DNA from 4 places in the Kineococcus lubricus genome. Region 1 is predicted to be linked to each of the others. Evidence: predicted binding sites of a transcription regulator. Region 1 holds the regulator's gene; each other region holds the start of a gene.
The links. Region 1 encodes LexA, which represses DNA repair genes until DNA is damaged. Its sites were predicted from a motif close to TCGAACANNTGTTCGA; they were not measured.
Positions count from the first base shown of each region.

Region 2: the regulator LexA is predicted to act here: its motif matches at 2,123-2,138, upstream of ACRYRX_RS19240 (glycoside hydrolase family 127 protein).
Region 3: the regulator LexA is predicted to act here: its motif matches at 2,227-2,242, upstream of ACRYRX_RS10870 (DUF6504 family protein).
Region 4: the regulator LexA is predicted to act here: its motif matches at 2,224-2,239, upstream of ruvA (Holliday junction branch migration protein RuvA).

Region 1 covers NZ_JBJLSK010000027.1:28,844-33,012, reverse strand. The annotation lists gene ACRYRX_RS18045 (proteasome assembly chaperone family protein) at 1-85, opposite strand, end outside; gene nrdR (transcriptional regulator NrdR) at 128-631, opposite strand; gene ACRYRX_RS18035 (LysM peptidoglycan-binding domain-containing protein) at 742-1,176, opposite strand; gene ACRYRX_RS18030 (DUF2277 domain-containing protein) at 1,398-1,667, opposite strand; gene lexA (transcriptional repressor LexA) at 1,850-2,593, shown strand; gene ACRYRX_RS18020 (aspartate/glutamate racemase family protein) at 2,595-3,260, opposite strand; gene ACRYRX_RS18015 (ATP-dependent DNA helicase) at 3,314-4,169, opposite strand, start outside.
Region 2 covers NZ_JBJLSK010000033.1:25,997-30,165, reverse strand. The annotation lists gene ACRYRX_RS19255 (amino acid ABC transporter permease) at 1-107, opposite strand, end outside; gene ACRYRX_RS19250 (amino acid ABC transporter substrate-binding protein) at 136-942, opposite strand; gene ACRYRX_RS19245 (LacI family DNA-binding transcriptional regulator) at 1,050-2,045, opposite strand; gene ACRYRX_RS19240 (glycoside hydrolase family 127 protein) at 2,185-4,116, shown strand; gene ACRYRX_RS19235 (ABC transporter substrate-binding protein) at 4,149-4,169, shown strand, end outside.
Region 3 covers NZ_JBJLSK010000012.1:57,056-61,224, forward strand. The annotation lists gene ACRYRX_RS10855 (YbaK/EbsC family protein) at 1-180, opposite strand, end outside; gene ACRYRX_RS10860 (PKD domain-containing protein) at 554-1,192, opposite strand; gene ACRYRX_RS10865 (DUF6318 family protein) at 1,405-2,028, opposite strand; gene ACRYRX_RS10870 (DUF6504 family protein) at 2,380-2,796, shown strand; gene ACRYRX_RS10875 (SAV_6107 family HEPN domain-containing protein) at 2,841-3,275, shown strand; gene ACRYRX_RS10880 (DNA polymerase III subunit alpha) at 3,354-4,169, shown strand, end outside.
Region 4 covers NZ_JBJLSK010000007.1:85,318-89,486, reverse strand. The annotation lists gene pdxT (pyridoxal 5'-phosphate synthase glutaminase subunit PdxT) at 1-21, shown strand, start outside; gene ACRYRX_RS07080 (YebC/PmpR family DNA-binding transcriptional regulator) at 76-837, shown strand; gene ruvC (crossover junction endodeoxyribonuclease RuvC) at 896-1,516, shown strand; gene ACRYRX_RS07070 (dienelactone hydrolase family protein) at 1,429-2,154, opposite strand; gene ruvA (Holliday junction branch migration protein RuvA) at 2,263-2,886, shown strand; gene ruvB (Holliday junction branch migration DNA helicase RuvB) at 2,886-3,947, shown strand; gene yajC (preprotein translocase subunit YajC) at 4,092-4,169, shown strand, end outside.

The DNA.
Region 1 (4,169 bases):
AGCCCGACAGGGCGATGACGAGCGGCGGTTCCACCAGGGACGGCCGCTCACCCTCGTAGGAGTACAGGGAGGCCGGATCGAGCATCCGTCCATCATCCTCCGGACCCGGAGGGGGACCGACCGAGGGTCAGCCGCGGGCGACGGCCGGCTGGTCGCCGGAGCGTCCCAGCGGGCCCAGGCCCGCTTCGCGCTCGGCGCGCAGGCGGTCGATGGCCTTCTCGAAGTCGGCGAGGGAGTCGAAGGCCTGGTAGACCGACGCGAAGCGCAGGTAGGCGACCTCGTCGAGCTCCTGGAGGAACGGCAGGGTCGCCAGCCCGACCTGGTGGGCGTCGATCTCGGCGGCGCCCTGAGCGCGGACGGCCTCCTCGACCCGGTGGGCCAGCAGGGCGATGTCGTCCTCGGACACCGGGCGCCCCTGGCACGCCTTGCGCACGCCGGACGCGATCTTGGCCCGGCTGAAGGGCTCAGGGGCACCGGACCGCTTCAGGACCGTCAGGCTGGCCGTCTCGACCGTGGTGAACCGCTTCGAGCAGTTGGGACACTGCCGACGGCGACGGATGGAGCTGCCGTCGTCCGTCGTGCGGGAGTCCACGACACGGGAATCCTCGTGCCGGCAGAACGGGCAGTGCACCCCGACTTCCTCCCCCGCGACCGAACGACAGGTCTGGCCAAGGCTCGACCGTACGTCCGGACGGGGAGGACGGGCAACCGCAGGGGTCGCGCGCGGGGTGTCCACCGGTCTCAGTCCCGGGTCGGCATCACGAGCCGCTGCCCCGCCCAGACCGTCATCGACGGCATCTCGTTGAGCTGGACGATCCGCCCGGCGACCTCGCGCCAGTCCTCCCGGGGGGCCCAGCCGGAGGCGATGGCCGACAGCGTCTGACCCGGCTGGACCGTGACGACGACGGGCGCGGGGGCCCGCTCGACCCCCGCGGCGGCCCCCGTCAGGGCGCCGGTCACGGCCACCACCGCCCCGGTGAGCGCGGTGGCCGCGGTGCAGGTGACGAGCAGGCGGCCGCGGCGGGTCAGGCGCACGCCCGCGGAGACCGCGTGCGGGCGGTGGACGGCGCGGGAGCGCCGCCGGTCGCGCTGGGGGCGGCGCGTCGCCGCGCGCGTCGGGCGGGGCAGGAACGGCGAGGACGGTTCGCAGGACGGGGCGAGGGCGGTGGTGCTCACGAGCGTGGGCCTCCATCTCGGGGTCGCCGCGATCGAACGGGTGTTCGATCGGGCGCGTCTGTTCTACCACCGTTCGAACGGTGGAGCGCAACCCCCGGCGAGCGTCCCGGGCGGGCCGACCGAGGGGGCCGACGCCCGGGTGCACCGGGGGCTGACGCGGGCAGACGCTGCCACCGCCGTCCGACAGACGCGCTGAGCTGCGACGACGTCGCGGGCCCCGGTCAGGAGGCGTACCGCCTGGCCGCCCGCTCCCGCGCCCGGGCCGCCTCGACCTCGCGGTCCTTCGGCGGGGCCGCGGTGACGAGCTCGCCCAGGAGGTGCTCGGTGGCGTGGGCGACGGCCGCGACGGCGCGGTCGAACGCCTCCTGGTTGCGCGCCGAGGGCTTCGTCGTCCCGGCGACCTTGCGCACGTACTGCAGGGCCGCCGCCCGCACCTCCTCGCTCGTGGCGGGCGGCTCGAAGTTGTGCAGCTGGCGGATGTTCCGGCACATGGCGCGAGCCTAGGCAGGCCCCCGGCGCCCGGCCAGACCCGCGATCGACACGCCGGGTTCGAACACGTGTTTGATGCCCGCGGGCCGGGTGGCTAACGTGGCTCCACCGGGCGGTCGGCGGGCTCGACCGGCCGCGCGGCACCCCGCAGCGCCCCGGGTGACCATCGGACAGGGAGAAGGACGTGGCCGACGTGCTGGACGGCACCGACGAGAGCGGACCCGTGACGGAGCAGGCGCTCGGGACGGTCCACGAGTTCCCCGGGCCGCCGCCGGCGCGCGACGGGCTCACCCAGCGGCAGCGCCGGGTCCTGCACGCCATCAAGGACTGCGTCGACCAGCGCGGGTACCCGCCGAGCATGCGGGAGATCGGGCAGGCCGTGGGCCTGACCAGCCCCTCCAGCGTCGCGCACCAGGTCAAGACGCTCGAGAAGCTGGGGTTCCTGCGCAAGGACCCGCGCCGGCCCCGCACCCTCGAGGTCGTCTCCCCGCCCCCGCGCTCGGGGTGGGGCTTGGTGGCCGGCGTCGACGGCACGGCCGCCGACAGCCGCCCGGCGCCCGCGTACGTGCCCCTCGTGGGCCGCATCGCCGCCGGGGGCCCCATCCTGGCCGAGCAGCTCGTCGAGGAGGTGTTCCCGCTGCCGTCGCAGCTGATCGGCGCCGGGGAGCACTTCGTGCTGCGCGTCGTGGGCGAGTCGATGATCGACGCGGCCATCTGCGACGGCGACTGGGTCGTCGTGCGGCGGCAGCCGACGGCCGAGAACGGCGACGTCGTGGCCGCCATGATCGACGGGGAGGCGACGGTCAAGGTCCTGCAGCGCAAGGACGGTCACGTCAAGCTGCTGCCCCGCAACCCGCTGTTCGACCCGATCGACGGGGACGAGGCCACCGTCCTGGGCCGGGTCACCGCCGTGCTGCGGAGCCTGTGACTCAGCGCACCGGCAGCACCAGCTCGACGGCCGCCTCGACCGCCAGCCGCGGTGAGGTGAGCACCGGGACGCTGAGGTCGCGCAGCAACGGCGCCGCGTCGACCATGCTGGCCTGGGCCAGCACCACCACGTCGACCGGCGGGTCCAGCGGCCGCAACGCCCGGCGGACGGTGTCGGCCACCCCCGTCGTGTAGGTCAGCAGGTCCCCGGACTCGAACGCCGACCACGTCTCGGTGCACCGCACCGGGACGAAGTCGACGCGACGGCCCGTCTCCTCAGCGCACTCCCGCAGCAGCGGGAGCAGCGTGGCGGCCGCCTCGTCCAGCGAGCTGACCACCGCGACCCGCCGCCCGGCCAGCACGGCCGCCTCGGCCATCGGGCGGTCCACCCGCACCACCCGCAGGCCCAGCTCCGCCCCGACGGACTCGGCCGTCGGCCCCACCGTCGAGCACGTGCAGACGACGACGTCGGCCCCCTCGGCCACCAGCCGGCGCAGCCGGTCGCCCAGGGCCGGACGCACGGCCTCGGGCCCGTGGGCCCGTGCGGTCGCGAGCAGGCCGGTGTCCACGAGGTGCCGGGCCTCGACGGTGTCGTCCCGTTCGGCCAGCAGGTCGCGGAAGGTGCGCACGTGGGCGTGCGCGGTGTGCAGGAAGCCGACGGTGGCCACAGGGGGAGGATGCCACGCCCCCCGCACCCCACCGCCAGCGGGTGTCGCGCACGTCACCCGCTCAGCCGCCGCAACGCCGCGAGCACCGTGCCGGTCGACGTCGTCGCCCAGAAGTCCGGCAGCGACTCCCGCAGGAAGCCGCCGTAGCGGGCCGTGGCCAGTCGGGAGTCCAGGACCGCCACGACGCCCTTGTCCTCCGCCGCCCGGATGAGCCGCCCCGCCCCCTGGGCCAGCCGCACGGCCGCGTGGGAGACCGAGACGGTCAGGAAGCCGTTGCCGCCGGCCGCGTCCACGGCCCGGGCCCGCGCCGACATCAGCGGGTCGTCCGGCCGGGGGAAGGGGATGCGGTCGATGACCACGAGCGAGCAGCTGGCCCCGGGCACGTCGACGCCCTGCCACAGCGACATCGTGCCGACCAGCGTCGTGGCGGGGTCGTCGGTGAAGTCCCGGACCAGCTTGGGCAGCCGGTCGTCGCCCTGGCACAGCACCGGCGTCGACACCCGCCGCCGCAGCGCCTCCGCGGCCTCCTCGGCCGCCCGGCGGGAGGAGAACAGCCCCAGCGTGCGGCCGCCGGCGGCCTCCACGAGCGCCGCGAGCTCGTCCATCGCCGCCTCGCCCGATCCCGCCCGCCCCGGCGGGGGCAGGTGCCGGGCGACGTAGAGGATGCCCTGCCGCGGGTAGTCGAACGGGCTGCCGACGTCGACGCCCGTCCAGGCCGTCCCCGCCCCCTTGGCGCCCTTGAGCCCGAAGGCGCCCGCGACCGGGTCGAAGGACCCGCCCAGGGTCAGGGTCGCCGACGTGGCGACCACGGTCCGCTCGCTGAACAGCCGCTCCCGCAGCAGACCGGCGACCGACAGCGGTGCGATGTGCAGGGACGGGGGCCGCGAGGCCGCCCCGAAGCCGGCGGTC
Region 2 (4,169 bases), on a different contig from region 1:
AGACCGACCGCGAAGCTGATCGCCGTGAGCGGGATGGTGCCCCGCACCAGGCCGCTCGCCAGCGGCAGCAGGGAGTCCCGCACCAGGTCCCACGTGCTCTCGTCCACCGCGCCGCCCTCCTCGTCCCGCCCGACCTCAGCCGGCGGCCGGGCCCGAGACGTCCTGGCCGAACCACTTCTGCGAGATCTCGGCGAGCGTCCCGTCGGCGCGCAGCGCGTCGAGCGCGTCGCTGACCTGCTGGGCCGTCTCGGCCTCGTCCTTGCGGAACACGAAGCCCTGCTCGGTCCGGTCGTCGGTCTCGGCGGCGATCTTCACGCCCTTGTCGCCGGAGGTCTTGAGGTAGTCCAGGACGGCGAGCTGGTCGTTGACCGTCACGTCGACGCGGCCCTGCTTGAGCAGGGTCATGGCCTGGGTGAGGCCCTCGACGGCCTCGACCTGCGCGCCCGCCTCGGTGGCGGTCTTCGCCCAGTTGCTCGTGGTGGACTGCGCGGACGTCTTGCCCGCGATGTCGGCCAGCGAGGTCACCGAGGTGTCGTCGGCGCGGGTCACGACGACGCCGGTGGAGACGGTGTACGGGCTGGAGAAGACGTACTTGGCCTCGCGCTCGGCGGTGATCGAGACCTGGTTGGCGATGCCGTCGTAGCGCTTCGCCTCCATGCCCGCGAAGAGGGAGTCCCAGTTGTTCTCGGAGAACTCCACGTCGCGGCCCAGCTGCTCCCCGACGGCCTTCGCGACGTCGATGTCGTAGCCGACGAGCTCGTTGGTCTTCTCGTCGTGGTAGCTGAAGGGGGCGTAGGTGCCCTCGGTGCCGAAGGTCAGGGCCTCCTGCGAGGACCCGGAGGAGCTCCCGCCGCCGCTGGTGCCGGTGTCGCCACCGCCGCAGGCGGCCAGGAGGCCGGTGAGGGCGAGGGCGCTGATCGTGCCGAGGGTCCTGCGACGCATGAGTGGGGTGTCCTCCCGTGGGTGGGGGCCCACCGTGGGCGCCCGGTCCTTGCAGCGACAACCTAGGGGGTGCGCATTCCCGGCGCCCCCCTGCGGCGGGTCGCGCTTCAGGCGGGGACGGTGGACTGCCGGACGACGAGGCGGGTCGGCATCGTCGTGGTGCCGGGGGAGGGGGACCCGGCGACGGCGTCCAGCAGCAGCTCGCCCGCGCGCCGCCCCAGGGCCTCCAGCCCCAGGTTCACGGTCGTCAGCGGCGGCCGGGAGGCCAGGGCGATGACGTCCCAGTCGTCGAAGCCGACGACGGCGACGTCCTCGGGGACCCGGCGCCCGGCGTCGCGCAGGCCGTCGCAGACCCCGCGGGCGATCTGGTCGCTGCCGCAGGTGATCCCGTCGAGATCGGGGTGGCGCCGCAGCAGGAGGTCGGCGGCGAGCCGGCCCCAGCGCTCGCTCCAGTCCCCGTGCAGCGCCGGGCCCACGAGCGCGTCCCCGGCGGTGGTCTCCACGGCGGTGCGGCGCACCTGGGCGGCGTGGTGGTCCTCGGGGCCGGTGACGTGGGCGATCCGGCGGCGGCCGAGGTCGAGCAGGTGCGTGGCGGCGGCGGCGGCACCGCCGGCCTGGTCGACGGTCAGGGAGGTGTCGCGGGGGTCCTGGGAGGGCGTGAACGCGTAGACGACCGGGACGCTCGCCGCCAGCGGGGGGCGCGGGTCGGTGCGGCGGCCGGTGACGATGATGGCGTCGACCCGGCGGGCCTGCAGGGTCCGCAGGTAGTGCTGCTCGCGCAGCGGGTCGTCGCGGCTGTCGCACAGCAGGACGCTCATCTCCCCGGCGCCCAGGGCGTTCTCGGCGCCCAGCATCACCGGGATGGAGAACCGGCCGAAGCTGTCGGTCGTGATGAGCCCGACGGTGTAGCTGCGGCCGGAGGACAGGCCGCGCCCGAGGGGGTCGGGGGTGAACCCGAGCTGCTCGGCCGCGCGGCGGACCCGTTCGCGGGTCTCGGCGCGCAGCTGACCGGTGCCGTTGAGGGCCTTGGAGGCCGTGCCGGGGGACACGCCCGCCAGCGCGGCGACGTCGACGATCCGCACCGGAACGAGGCTTTCCGTCATGTGGGGCTCCTGACTTCCTGGATCCCCGCACGTTACCGCGCTCTTGACGGCGGCGGGGAGTGCTCCTACGGTCGAAGCAGAAAACGTGTTCCGCACGTTCCGGGCACGGCTTCCCGCAGACGACTCGATGGAGAGCTCCATGACCAGCACCACCGCTGGACCCACCGCCCCCACCGCGCCCGCCGCCCCCACCGCGGCGGCGTCCGTCACCCTCCACCCCGTCCCGCTCGGGGCCTCGCGCACCACCTCCGGGTTCTGGTTCGACCGCATGCAGGCCAACCGGCGCCAGGCCATCCGCACCGGCTACGAGAAGCTGGAGAGCGCCGGGAACCTGCGCAACCTGCGGATCGCCGCCGGCGCCGAGGACGGCGAGGCCAAGGGCCCGATCTTCATGGACTCCGACGTCTACAAGTGGCTCGAGGCCGCCGGCTGGGAGCTCGGCCGCGAACCCGACGAGGAGATCCTCGGCTGGATCCGCGAGATCACCGACGTCGTCGCCGCCGCCCAGGCCCCCGACGGCTACCTCGACTCCGTGCAGCAGGTCCGCGGGAAGGGCGAGCGCTACGTCGACCTGCCCTGGAGCCACGAGCACTACTGCGCCGGGCACCTGTTCCAGGCCGCCGTCGCCGTCCACCGCGGCACCGGCGAGACCGGCCTGCTCGACGTCGCCGTCAAGCTCGCCGACCACCTCGTCGCCACCTTCGGCCCCGGGAAGGTCGAGGAGGTCGACGGGCACCCCGTCGTCGAGATGGGCCTGGTGGAGCTGTACCGCGAGACCGGCACGCAGGCCTACCTGGACCTGGCCCGCTGGTTCGTCGACGCCCGCGGCACCGGCATCATCGAGCGCCTGCACGGCAAGGAACCCACCTACTTCTCCGACCGCGTCCCCGTGCGCGAGCAGACCTCGCCGGAGGGGCACGCGGTCCGCGCCGTCTACCTCACCGCCGGCGCCGCCGACGTCGCCGCCGAGACCGGCGACACCGGCCTCCTGGACGCCCTGGCCCGCCAGTGGGAGGGCATGGTCGCCTCCAAGACCTACGTCACCGGCGGCATCGGCTCGCGCTGGGACTGGGAGCAGTTCGGCGACCACTACGAGCTCGGCCCCGAACGCGCCTACGCCGAGACCTGCGCCGCCATCGGCAGCGTGCAGTGGACGTGGCGGATGCTGCTGGCCACCGGCGAGGCCCGCTACGCCGACCTCGTCGAGCGCACCCTCTACAACGCCTTCCTGCCCGGGGTGTCGCTGGCCGGGACGGAGTACTTCTACGTCAACGCCCTCCAGCTGCGCCACGGCGCGTTCGCCGAGGAGGAGCGCAGCGTCGCCCACGGCCGCCGCCCCTGGTTCGACTGCGCCTGCTGCCCGCCGAACATCATGCGGACCCTCTCCAGCCTCGACGCCTACGTCGCCACCAGCTCCGACGAGGGCGTGCAGCTGCACCAGTTCACCACCGGCACCGTCGAGGCCGCCGGGACCGCGCTGTCGGTGACCACGGACTACCCGTGGGACGGCACGGTCCGCGTCGAGGTCACCGCCACCCCCGGCGAGTTCGAGCTCGCGCTGCGCGTCCCGGCCTGGGCCGAGGGCGCGACCGCCACCGTGAACGGCGAGGCCGTCCCCGCCACGGCGGGGGAGTACCTGCGGGTCCGCCGCGCCTTCGCCGTCGGCGACGTCGTGGAACTCGTGCTGCCCATGACGGTCCGCGTCGTCGAGGCCGACCCGCGCGTCGACGCCGCCCGCGGCTGCGTCGTCGTCGAGCGCGGCCCGCTCGTCTACGCCGTCGAGCAGACCGACCTGCCCGCCGACCTGCCCGCCGACGACGTGCGGGTCCGCGTCGCGGAACTGCGCCAGGCGACCGCCGAGCACCGCCCCGACCTGCTGGAGGGGGTCACCGTGCTGCGGCTGCCCGTGCACGCGGCGCTCGCCGCGGCCACCGGCCCGCTGTACCGCCCGGCCGGGGACGAGCCCGCGCCGCAGGCCGCGCAGGAGACCCTGCACGTGCCGGCGATCCCCTACTACGCGTGGGCGAACCGCGACCTGGGCGCCATGCGCGTCTGGCTGCCGCGGGCCTGAGGGACCTGACCGACAACCCTGGAGGAGCAGCGATGGAGCTACACCGCAGGAGA
Region 3 (4,169 bases), on a different contig from region 1:
GAAGACGGCGTGCGGGTGGCCCGCCGGCACCCACACCTCCCGGTGCGGGGCGAGGGCGACGTCGACGAACGTCGGCAGCGGTTCGGCCAGGCCCAGGGGGGACGCCGACCCCAGGACCGACCCGGTGCGCCGCAGGACGTCCGTGTCGTCGTCGCGGAACAGCTCCGGCTCGCACAGCACGGCGCCCTGCGGGGCCAGTAAAACCGGGTTGGCCGCTTATTTTATAACCAAAAGTTGGCGGACCTCCGGGTTGCGCAGGAGGCCCGTGGGGGCTAACCCCCCCACCGGGACCCGCAGGTGGCGGGCCAGCGCGGCGGTGTCCCCCGGCGGGACCGGTACCTCCCGGACCTCACCGGCCGCGTCGAGGTCCGCCAGAGCGCCCGCCGTGCACTCGACGGCGGGGACGTGCAGCACGGAGGGCCGGTCGGGAGGGGGAGTCGTCAGGGAGCCACCGCCCGCAGCCGGTTCCTGACGCAGCACCCACCTCATGCCCCCTCAGCGTAGAACCGTTCCCGTTCCCCGTCGCCCCGAGCGACCCCGCGGGCCGGACGCCTCACCCCTCCTCGGCCACCAGCACGTTGCCGCCGCTGAGGACGTGGACGCCCACGCCCGGGGAGGTCGTGGTCGCGGTGCCCTCGATGGGGCGGTAGGGCAGCCCGGCGATGGTGTACTCCCCGGACCAGGTGGTCGTGAGGGTGATCGTGCGGTCGCCGGGCTCGGTGTACGTGTGGGTCAGCGTCTGGTGCGGGTACGCCCGCCCCGGGTCGCTCGTCGGCCCGATGCCCGCCCCGTCCCCGAGGTCCCACGTCCAGTCGGTGGGGGTGGCGCGGATCGTGACGGGGAACCCCAGCACGGTCGTGTCCCGGGTGACCGTCCCGCCGGTGGTGCGCAGCACGAGCGGGACGTTCAGGAGCGCCTGCCCGGTGTCCGGCTGCAGGTGCACCGGACTGGGCGGCAGGCCGACCCGGCGCAGGTCCGCGACCGTGACGGCCGGGATGACGACGGGTTCACCGGCCGGGGCGTCGCTCGTGCAGCGCGCCCCCTCGTTGGTCCAGCGGGCCTCGCCGGCGACCTGGGTCCAGGTGGCGGTGAAGGTCTGCCCCGGGGGGCACGTGTTGTTGGATGCACCGCAGTAGTTGTCGAAGCGGGGACCGTCCGGGCGGTTGTTGGCGCAGGCGGGGACCCTGGTCACCTTGACCGGCGGTTTGGAGGCTTTGCTCCCGCCGGGCTTCCCGCGGCTCGCTCTCGGAGGTTTGTTCAAGCCTGCCTCGACTTCGAACTCCTTGCCGTGTGCTCTGCCTGAGTGCTGAGGAGAGGCGTGGACGACGGCTGATGGGACGACGATCAACGCCGAGGTGAGCGCGATGATCAGAACCAACCACGTCGCCGTACGGATCGAGTCGTTCACTGGGCTTCCCAGACGACCCATCGTCCGTCGACCCATTTCAACCACAGGAAGAAGGGCGTCTCCCCGATACCCTCCACCTCGTCGGTCGTGTGGCCGAACCGGTCCACGATCGTATGGGGCGGTCGGCTGGCGTAGACGTCCATCTGGACTTCGCCGATCTCCTCCTCCCAGGACAGGTAGTGAGTGCCGATGAACTGTGTCTCGAGGCCGACGTGCGAGAGGCCTTCTGCCAAGAAAGTGCTGACGTCGTCGACGTCGTCGGCGCAGCCAGCGCAGTCGACGTCCGAGATCGAGGTGAGGAGCTCGACGTCCCCGGTGTTCCGCGAGTAGTTCAAGACCTTGATGTAGTAGCTGGCGAACGCGCTGGCACCCTCGCGGGAGAACTGCGTCGCCAGACCGCTCAGCTCCGGCGCCGGCAGGTCGCGTGTCGTGGTGGGGTTCGGCGTGGCGCTGGTCGTCGGCGGGGGGACCGGCGCGTCGGTCGACGCGACGGTCGCCCGTGTCGGCGTCGCCGAAGCACTCGCCGCCGGTGCAGCCGCTTCCTCGTTCGAACACCCGGCGAGCAGACCGAGGCAGACGAGCCCGGTGGCGGCCGCGGTGAGGGGACGGAGCTGGATCACCGGCGCACGCTCCCACGTCCGCCGGGGCGGCGGAGGCGCTGGACGGCGCGCTGTGGACAACCTGTCGGCCGTTCGGGTGAGGGGCCGGGGGAGGTCCGGCCGGGTGACCCTCGGCGTTCGGGGGGCGACTCCCCGTCGTGTGGATAACGCGTTCGGCGTTGACGACCGTCGAGGGCCGTGGTGTAGTTCAACGTGTGTTCGAACCGGTGTTCGAACACGATGAGGCCACTCGAGGTGCGGTCCGGTGGGAGGGGAAGCTCCCCGGGCCGCACCCGAGTGCGTCCTCGCGGGCCGCTTCCCCCGGCTCGCCGCGCCGCGCGATCCGCCGCGGCGCCGGCTCGAGTGGGGAGGGTGACGAAGGTGCGACGGTTCTCCGACGAGGTGCACGTCCGGTCCGGCGAACTGGCCGAGGGGGGCCGGGCCCCGGTCCAGTTCATCTGGCGCGGCAGGCTCTACGTGGTCCGCGAGGTGCTGTCCCGCTGGCGCGAGCGCAGCGCCTGGTGGGAGCACGCCGCGATCGCCGCCGTCCACGGCGACGCCACCGAGCCCGACGCCTCCCGCGACCACCGCCCGCGTCCCGTCCTGGAGATCGGCGACCTCGAGCGTGAGGTCTTCCGCGTCGAAGCGGGTTCCGGGCGCACCGGTGGCTGGGGCGTCTACGACCTCGCCCGGCCGGTGGCGCCGGGAACGGCGGTCGTGTCGGAGGTCGCTGGTAGTTCTTCGTCCGAAGCGTCGGAGGACTGGCGGTTGCTGCGGGTCAGCGACTGAGGGCCGTCGACGGGAACCGATCAGACCGACCGGAGGAGCACGCGATGTCCACCCGCCCCGACGTCCCCGCCGGCGTCCCCCGTCCGCTGACGACGGCCGCTCTCGACCTCCTCGCCCGCTGCGAGGACGAACTGCTCACCGCGCTGCGCACCGAGGACGTGGGCGAGCGGTACGTCCACGCGCACCTCGCCGCGCTCCGGGCCGGTGCCGCGCTCGTCGCGGTCAACGGCCGCCCCCCGAGGGGCCGTCGCAGCGGGGGCCCGCGCAGCGTGTGGGAGATGCTGCCCGCCTACGACCCGGCGTTGCAGGGCTGGGCGGACCGGTTCGGGCTGACCGCCTCCGTCCGCGCGGCCGTCGAGGCGGGCCGCGTCGGGGTCGTGGACGCCGCGGCGGCCGACGACCTGCTCGCCGACGCCGAACGGTTCCACCGCGTGGTCGAGTCGATGCTCGGGTTGAGCGCCCTGCCGATCGCCGGCTGACCCGCGGCTGAGCCGCCCCGGACCAGAGAAACCAGAACCACCCGGTCTTCCCCACGGGCACGTTCCGAAGGACGTCCCATGACCACCGCACGACCCGCCAGCCCGTTCCCGCACCTGCACGTCGCCTCGGGGTACTCGTTGCGCCACGGCACCTCGACCCCCGACGCCCTCGTCTCCCGGGCGGCCGACCTCGGGATGCCGACCGTGGCCCTGACCGACCGCGACGGCCTGTACGGGGCGGTGAAGTTCGTCCGGGCCTGCGACCGCGCCGGTCTCCGTCCCGTCCTCGGGGTCGACCTGGCCACCGCACCCACCGGGCTGGTCGACGACCTCCCCGGCTGGGCCGACCCCTCGGCCCGTCTGCGGCGCGAACCCCGGCGGACCCCGGTCCGGGGCGGTGCGGTGGTCGACCCGAGGTTCCCCCGCGCCACCGTCCTCGCGCTGGGGGCCGACGACTGCGGTGCGGGCAACGGGTGGGCGGCGTTGTGCCGGCTGGTGAGCGCGACGCACCTGCGCGGTGAGCGCGGGAAACCGGTCAGCAGCCTCGAACTCGTCGGCGCCCACGCGGCCGGGCCCGGCGGGCGTCCCGCCCTGGCCGTCCTGCTCGGCCCGGGTTCGGAACTGGGGCGGGCGGTGCTCGCCCGCCGCGACGACCTGGCCCGCGCCGTCCTGCGGGCCTGGCGCGACGTCCTGCCGGACGGCTCGCTGCACGTCGAGGTCGTCTGCCACCACGCACCCCCGGGGACGGCCGGCAGCGTCGAGCACGCAGCCCGGGTGCTCGCCCTCGCCCGCTCCGCCGGGGTTCCCGCCGTGCTCACCGCGGCGGTGCGCTCGGCCGGGCCCGACGGCGCGCTGACCGCCGACCTGCTCGACGCGATCCGCCGGCTGGTGCCG
Region 4 (4,169 bases), on a different contig from region 1:
ATGGTGCAGCAGCGCCTCTGAACGGGCACACACGTTTTTCGAACGGCCAGGTTTCAGCGAGGCGGAGGGAAGCACATGTCCGGCCACTCCAAGTGGGCGACGACCAAGCACAAGAAGGCCGTCGTCGACGCCAAGCGCGCCAAGAGCTTCGCTCGGCTCATCAAGAACATCGAGGTCGCGGCCCGCACCGGCGGCGGCGACCCGGCCGGCAACCCGACGCTCTACGACGCCATCCAGAAGGCGAAGAAGACCTCGGTGCCGGCCGACAACATCGACCGCGCCGTCAAGCGCGGCTCCGGGGCCGAGGCCGGCGGTGCCGACTGGCAGACCATCACGTACGAGGGCTACGGCCCCAACGGCGTCGCGCTGCTCGTCGAGTGCCTGACCGACAACAAGAACCGGGCCGCCATGGAGGTCCGCACCGCGATGACCCGCAACGGCGGCTCGCTGGCCGACCCGGGGTCGGTCGCGTACATGTTCAGCCGCAAGGGCGTCGTGGTCGTCGGCAAGGAGGGCACCAACCTCACCGAGGACGACGTGCTCACCGCGGTCCTGGAGGCCGGGGCCGAGGAGGTCACCGACCAGGGCGACACCTTCGAGGTCGTCAGCGAGGCCACCGACCTCGGCGCGGTCCGCGACGCGCTGAAGGAGGCCGGCATCGAGTACGACTCGGCCGACAACAGCTTCGTCCCCAGCGTGCAGGTCCCGCTGGACGCCGAGGGCGCCGCGAAGGTGTTCCGGCTCATCGACGCCCTCGACGACTGCGACGACGTGCAGAACGTCTACGCGAACTACGACGTCTCCGACGACGTCCTGGCGGCCCTCGAGGACGCCTGACGCTGCGGGCGAGGACCGGTCACGGCCCCCACGACGGCTTCGTGCCATCGTGGGGGCCGTGCGCGTCTTGGCGGTCGACCCCGGGCTGACCCGTTGCGGGATCGGGGTGGTCGACACCGTCGCGACGGGCCGGCGGGCCGCGATGGTCGGCGTGGGGGTCGTCCGCACCCCGGCGACGGACCCCGTCGAGGCGCGGCTGCTGGCGATCAGCGAGGGGCTGGAGTCCTGGCTGGACGAGCACCGCCCCGACGTCGTGGCCGTCGAGCGGGTCTTCGCGCAGTCCAACGTGCGCTCGGTGATGGGGACCGCGCAGGCCGCGGGGCTGGTGCTGGTGGCGGCCGCCCGCCGCGGGCTGCCCGTGGCGATGCACACCCCCAGCGAGGTCAAGGCCGCCGTCACCGGCAACGGGCGCGCCGACAAGGAGCAGGTCACCGTCATGGTCACCCGCATCCTCGGCCTCGACGCGCCCCCGCGACCGGCCGACGCGGCCGACGCCCTGGCCCTGGCGCTGTGCCACCTGTGGCGCGGGGGTGGGACCTCCCGGCTGGAGGCCGCCGCCCACGGCGCGCTCGTGACGGGGCGCCGGAACGCCTACGCCGAGGCCGAGGCGGCCGCCAGGCGCCCGCGCAGGAACGTCGTCGTCCGCTCCCAGGCCAGCTCGGCCGACTCCCGCCGGTAGCTGGGCCGCTCGTCGTTGTAGAACGCGTGCGGGGCGGGGTACTCGTGCACCGTCACCTCGACCCCGGCCTGCTCCCGGATCCGCTGCGCGGTGGCGTGGACGGCCTCGAGCGGGACGGAGGTGTCCTCCTGGCCGTAGTGGCCCAGCACCGCGGCCCGCAGCCCGGAGTAGTCGGTGTCCGGGCCGGGGACGCCGTACCAGGGGACGGCCGCGCCGATCCGCTCGCCCTGCTGCGCGGCCAGCGTCAGGACGAACGCACCGCCCATGCAGAAGCCCACGGCACCGACCGCGGCCGACGTGGTCTCCGGCCGCTCGAGCAGGTACGTCACGGCGCCGGCCAGGTCGCGGGCCGCGCGTTCGGGCGGCAGCTCGGCCAGGAACCGCGCCGCCTCGGCGGAGTCGTGGGTCGTGCGGCCGCCGTACAGGTCCGGGGCCAGCGCGACGAACCCCTCGGCGGCGAGGCGGTCGACGACGGCGACGACGTGGTCGGTCAGGCCCCACCACTCCTGGACGACGATCACGCCGGGTCCGCCACCGGACGCGGGCGTGCGCAGGTAGCCGTGGGCGTGGCCGGTCTCGGTGCCCGGGGCGTCGAAGGTGACGTTCTGGCGCGGGTTCTCGTGCTGCTCGTGGCTCACGGTCGCACTCTGCACCCGGCGCCGCGGCGGCGCGCCTGGGGGGTCGTGTCGGCGGGGGCGTCTAGCCTCTCGTACACGTGTTCGTGCTCGTTCGTCCCTGGAGGTGTGGTGATCGCGTCGGTGCGCGGGCAGGTGCTCGCGGTGCGGCTGGACTCCGCGGTCGTGGAGGTCGGGGGGGTCGGCATGTTCGTCCTGGCCGCCCCGGCGACCCTGGCCGGTCTGCGCGTCGGTGAGGAGGCGCTGCTGCACACCACCCTGGTGGTGCGCGAGGACTCCCTGACGCTGTTCGGGTTCGCCGACGCCGACGAGAAGGAGGTCTTCGAGATCGTCCAGACCGCCTCCGGCGTCGGGCCGAAGATGGCGCTGGCGATGCTCGCCGTCCACCGCCCCGACGGGATCCGCGCGGCCGTGGCCGCCGAGGACCACGCGGCCCTCGTGCGGGTCCCCGGCATCGGGAAGAAGACCGCGCAGCGCATCTGCCTGGAGCTGGGCGACCGGCTGGGCCCGCCCTCGGGCGCGGCCCCGGCGCAGGCGGCCGTCCCGACCGGTGACGCGCGCAAGGACCAGGTCGTCGAGGCGCTGGTCGGCCTGGGGTACCCGCTCAAGCAGGCCGGCGACGTCGTCGACGTCGTGCTCGGCGGCCCGGACGGTGGCCCGGACGGGGACTCCCCGGCCGACCTCGACGTCGCCGCCACGCTGCGGGCGGCCCTGCGGCACCTGTCGGGCCGCTGATGGAGGACCGTCTGGTGACCACGGGGGCCGACGAGCGCGAGCGCGCCGCCGAGTCCGCCCTGCGCCCGCACGGCCTCGACGAGTTCGTCGGGCAGAAGGTCGTGCGCGAGCAGCTGTCCCTCGTCCTGGACGCGGCCCGGGCCCGCCGGGCGCCGAGCGACCACGTCCTGTTCTCCGGCCCGCCCGGGCTGGGCAAGACGACGCTGGCGATGATCGTCGCCGAGGAGATGGGCGCGCCGCTGCGGCAGTCCAGCGGGCCGGCGATCCAGCACGCCGGGGACCTGGCCGCCGTGCTGAGCTCCCTGGACGAGGGCGAGGTCCTGTTCCTCGACGAGATCCACCGGATGGCGCGCCCGGCCGAGGAGATGCTCTACATCGCGATGGAGGACTTCCGGGTCGACGTCGTCGTGGGCAAGGGGCCGGGCGCGACGGCGATCCCGCTGGAGCTGCCGCGCTTCACCCTGGTGGGGGCCACGACGCGGGTGGGGCTGCTGCCGGCGCCGCTGCGCGACCGGTTCGGCTTCACCGGGTACCTCGACTTCTACACCGCCGAGGAGCTGGTGCAGGTGCTGCGCCGCAGCGCGTCCCTGCTGGGGGTGCAGCTGACGGCCGAGGGGGCCGCCGAGATCGGCCGCCGCTCGCGCGGGACGCCGCGCATCGCCAACCGGCTGCTGCGGCGGGTGCGGGACTGGGCCCAGGTGCGGGGGTCCGGGATCGTCGACCGCGCGGCCGCGCGGGCCGCGCTGGCGGTGTACGAGGTCGACGAGCGCGGCCTGGACCGGCTCGACCGCGCCGTCCTGGACGCCCTGTGCCGCCGCTTCGGCGGGGGGCCGGTGGGCCTGTCGACGCTGGCCGTCGTCGTGGGCGAGGAGGCCGAGACCGTCGAGACGGTCGCCGAGCCGTTCCTGGTGCGCGAGGGGCTGCTGGGCCGGTCCCCGCGCGGGCGGATCGCCCTGCCGCAGACGTGGGCGCACCTGGGGCTGACCCCGCCGCCGGACGCGGCGGGTTCGGCGTGGCAACCCGCCCTGGACGACGAGGATCCGCCGGGGCCGACCGGGTGACCCCTAGACTCCTCGGGCGAGTCGGTCCCGCGCGGGTCCTGCGGAACCAGGCAGGTCGTCGCCGCGTTGGGTCGGCCGAGTCGGCACAGGGCCGGCGCAGGCACCGGCGAGCCGTCGATCCCGCCGGTGCGGAGAGGGATTGTCGTGGGTGGTAGCAGCAGCTCCTTGTTCTTCCTGCTGATCATGGCTGCCCTGCTGGTGTTCATGTTCAGCCGGACGCGC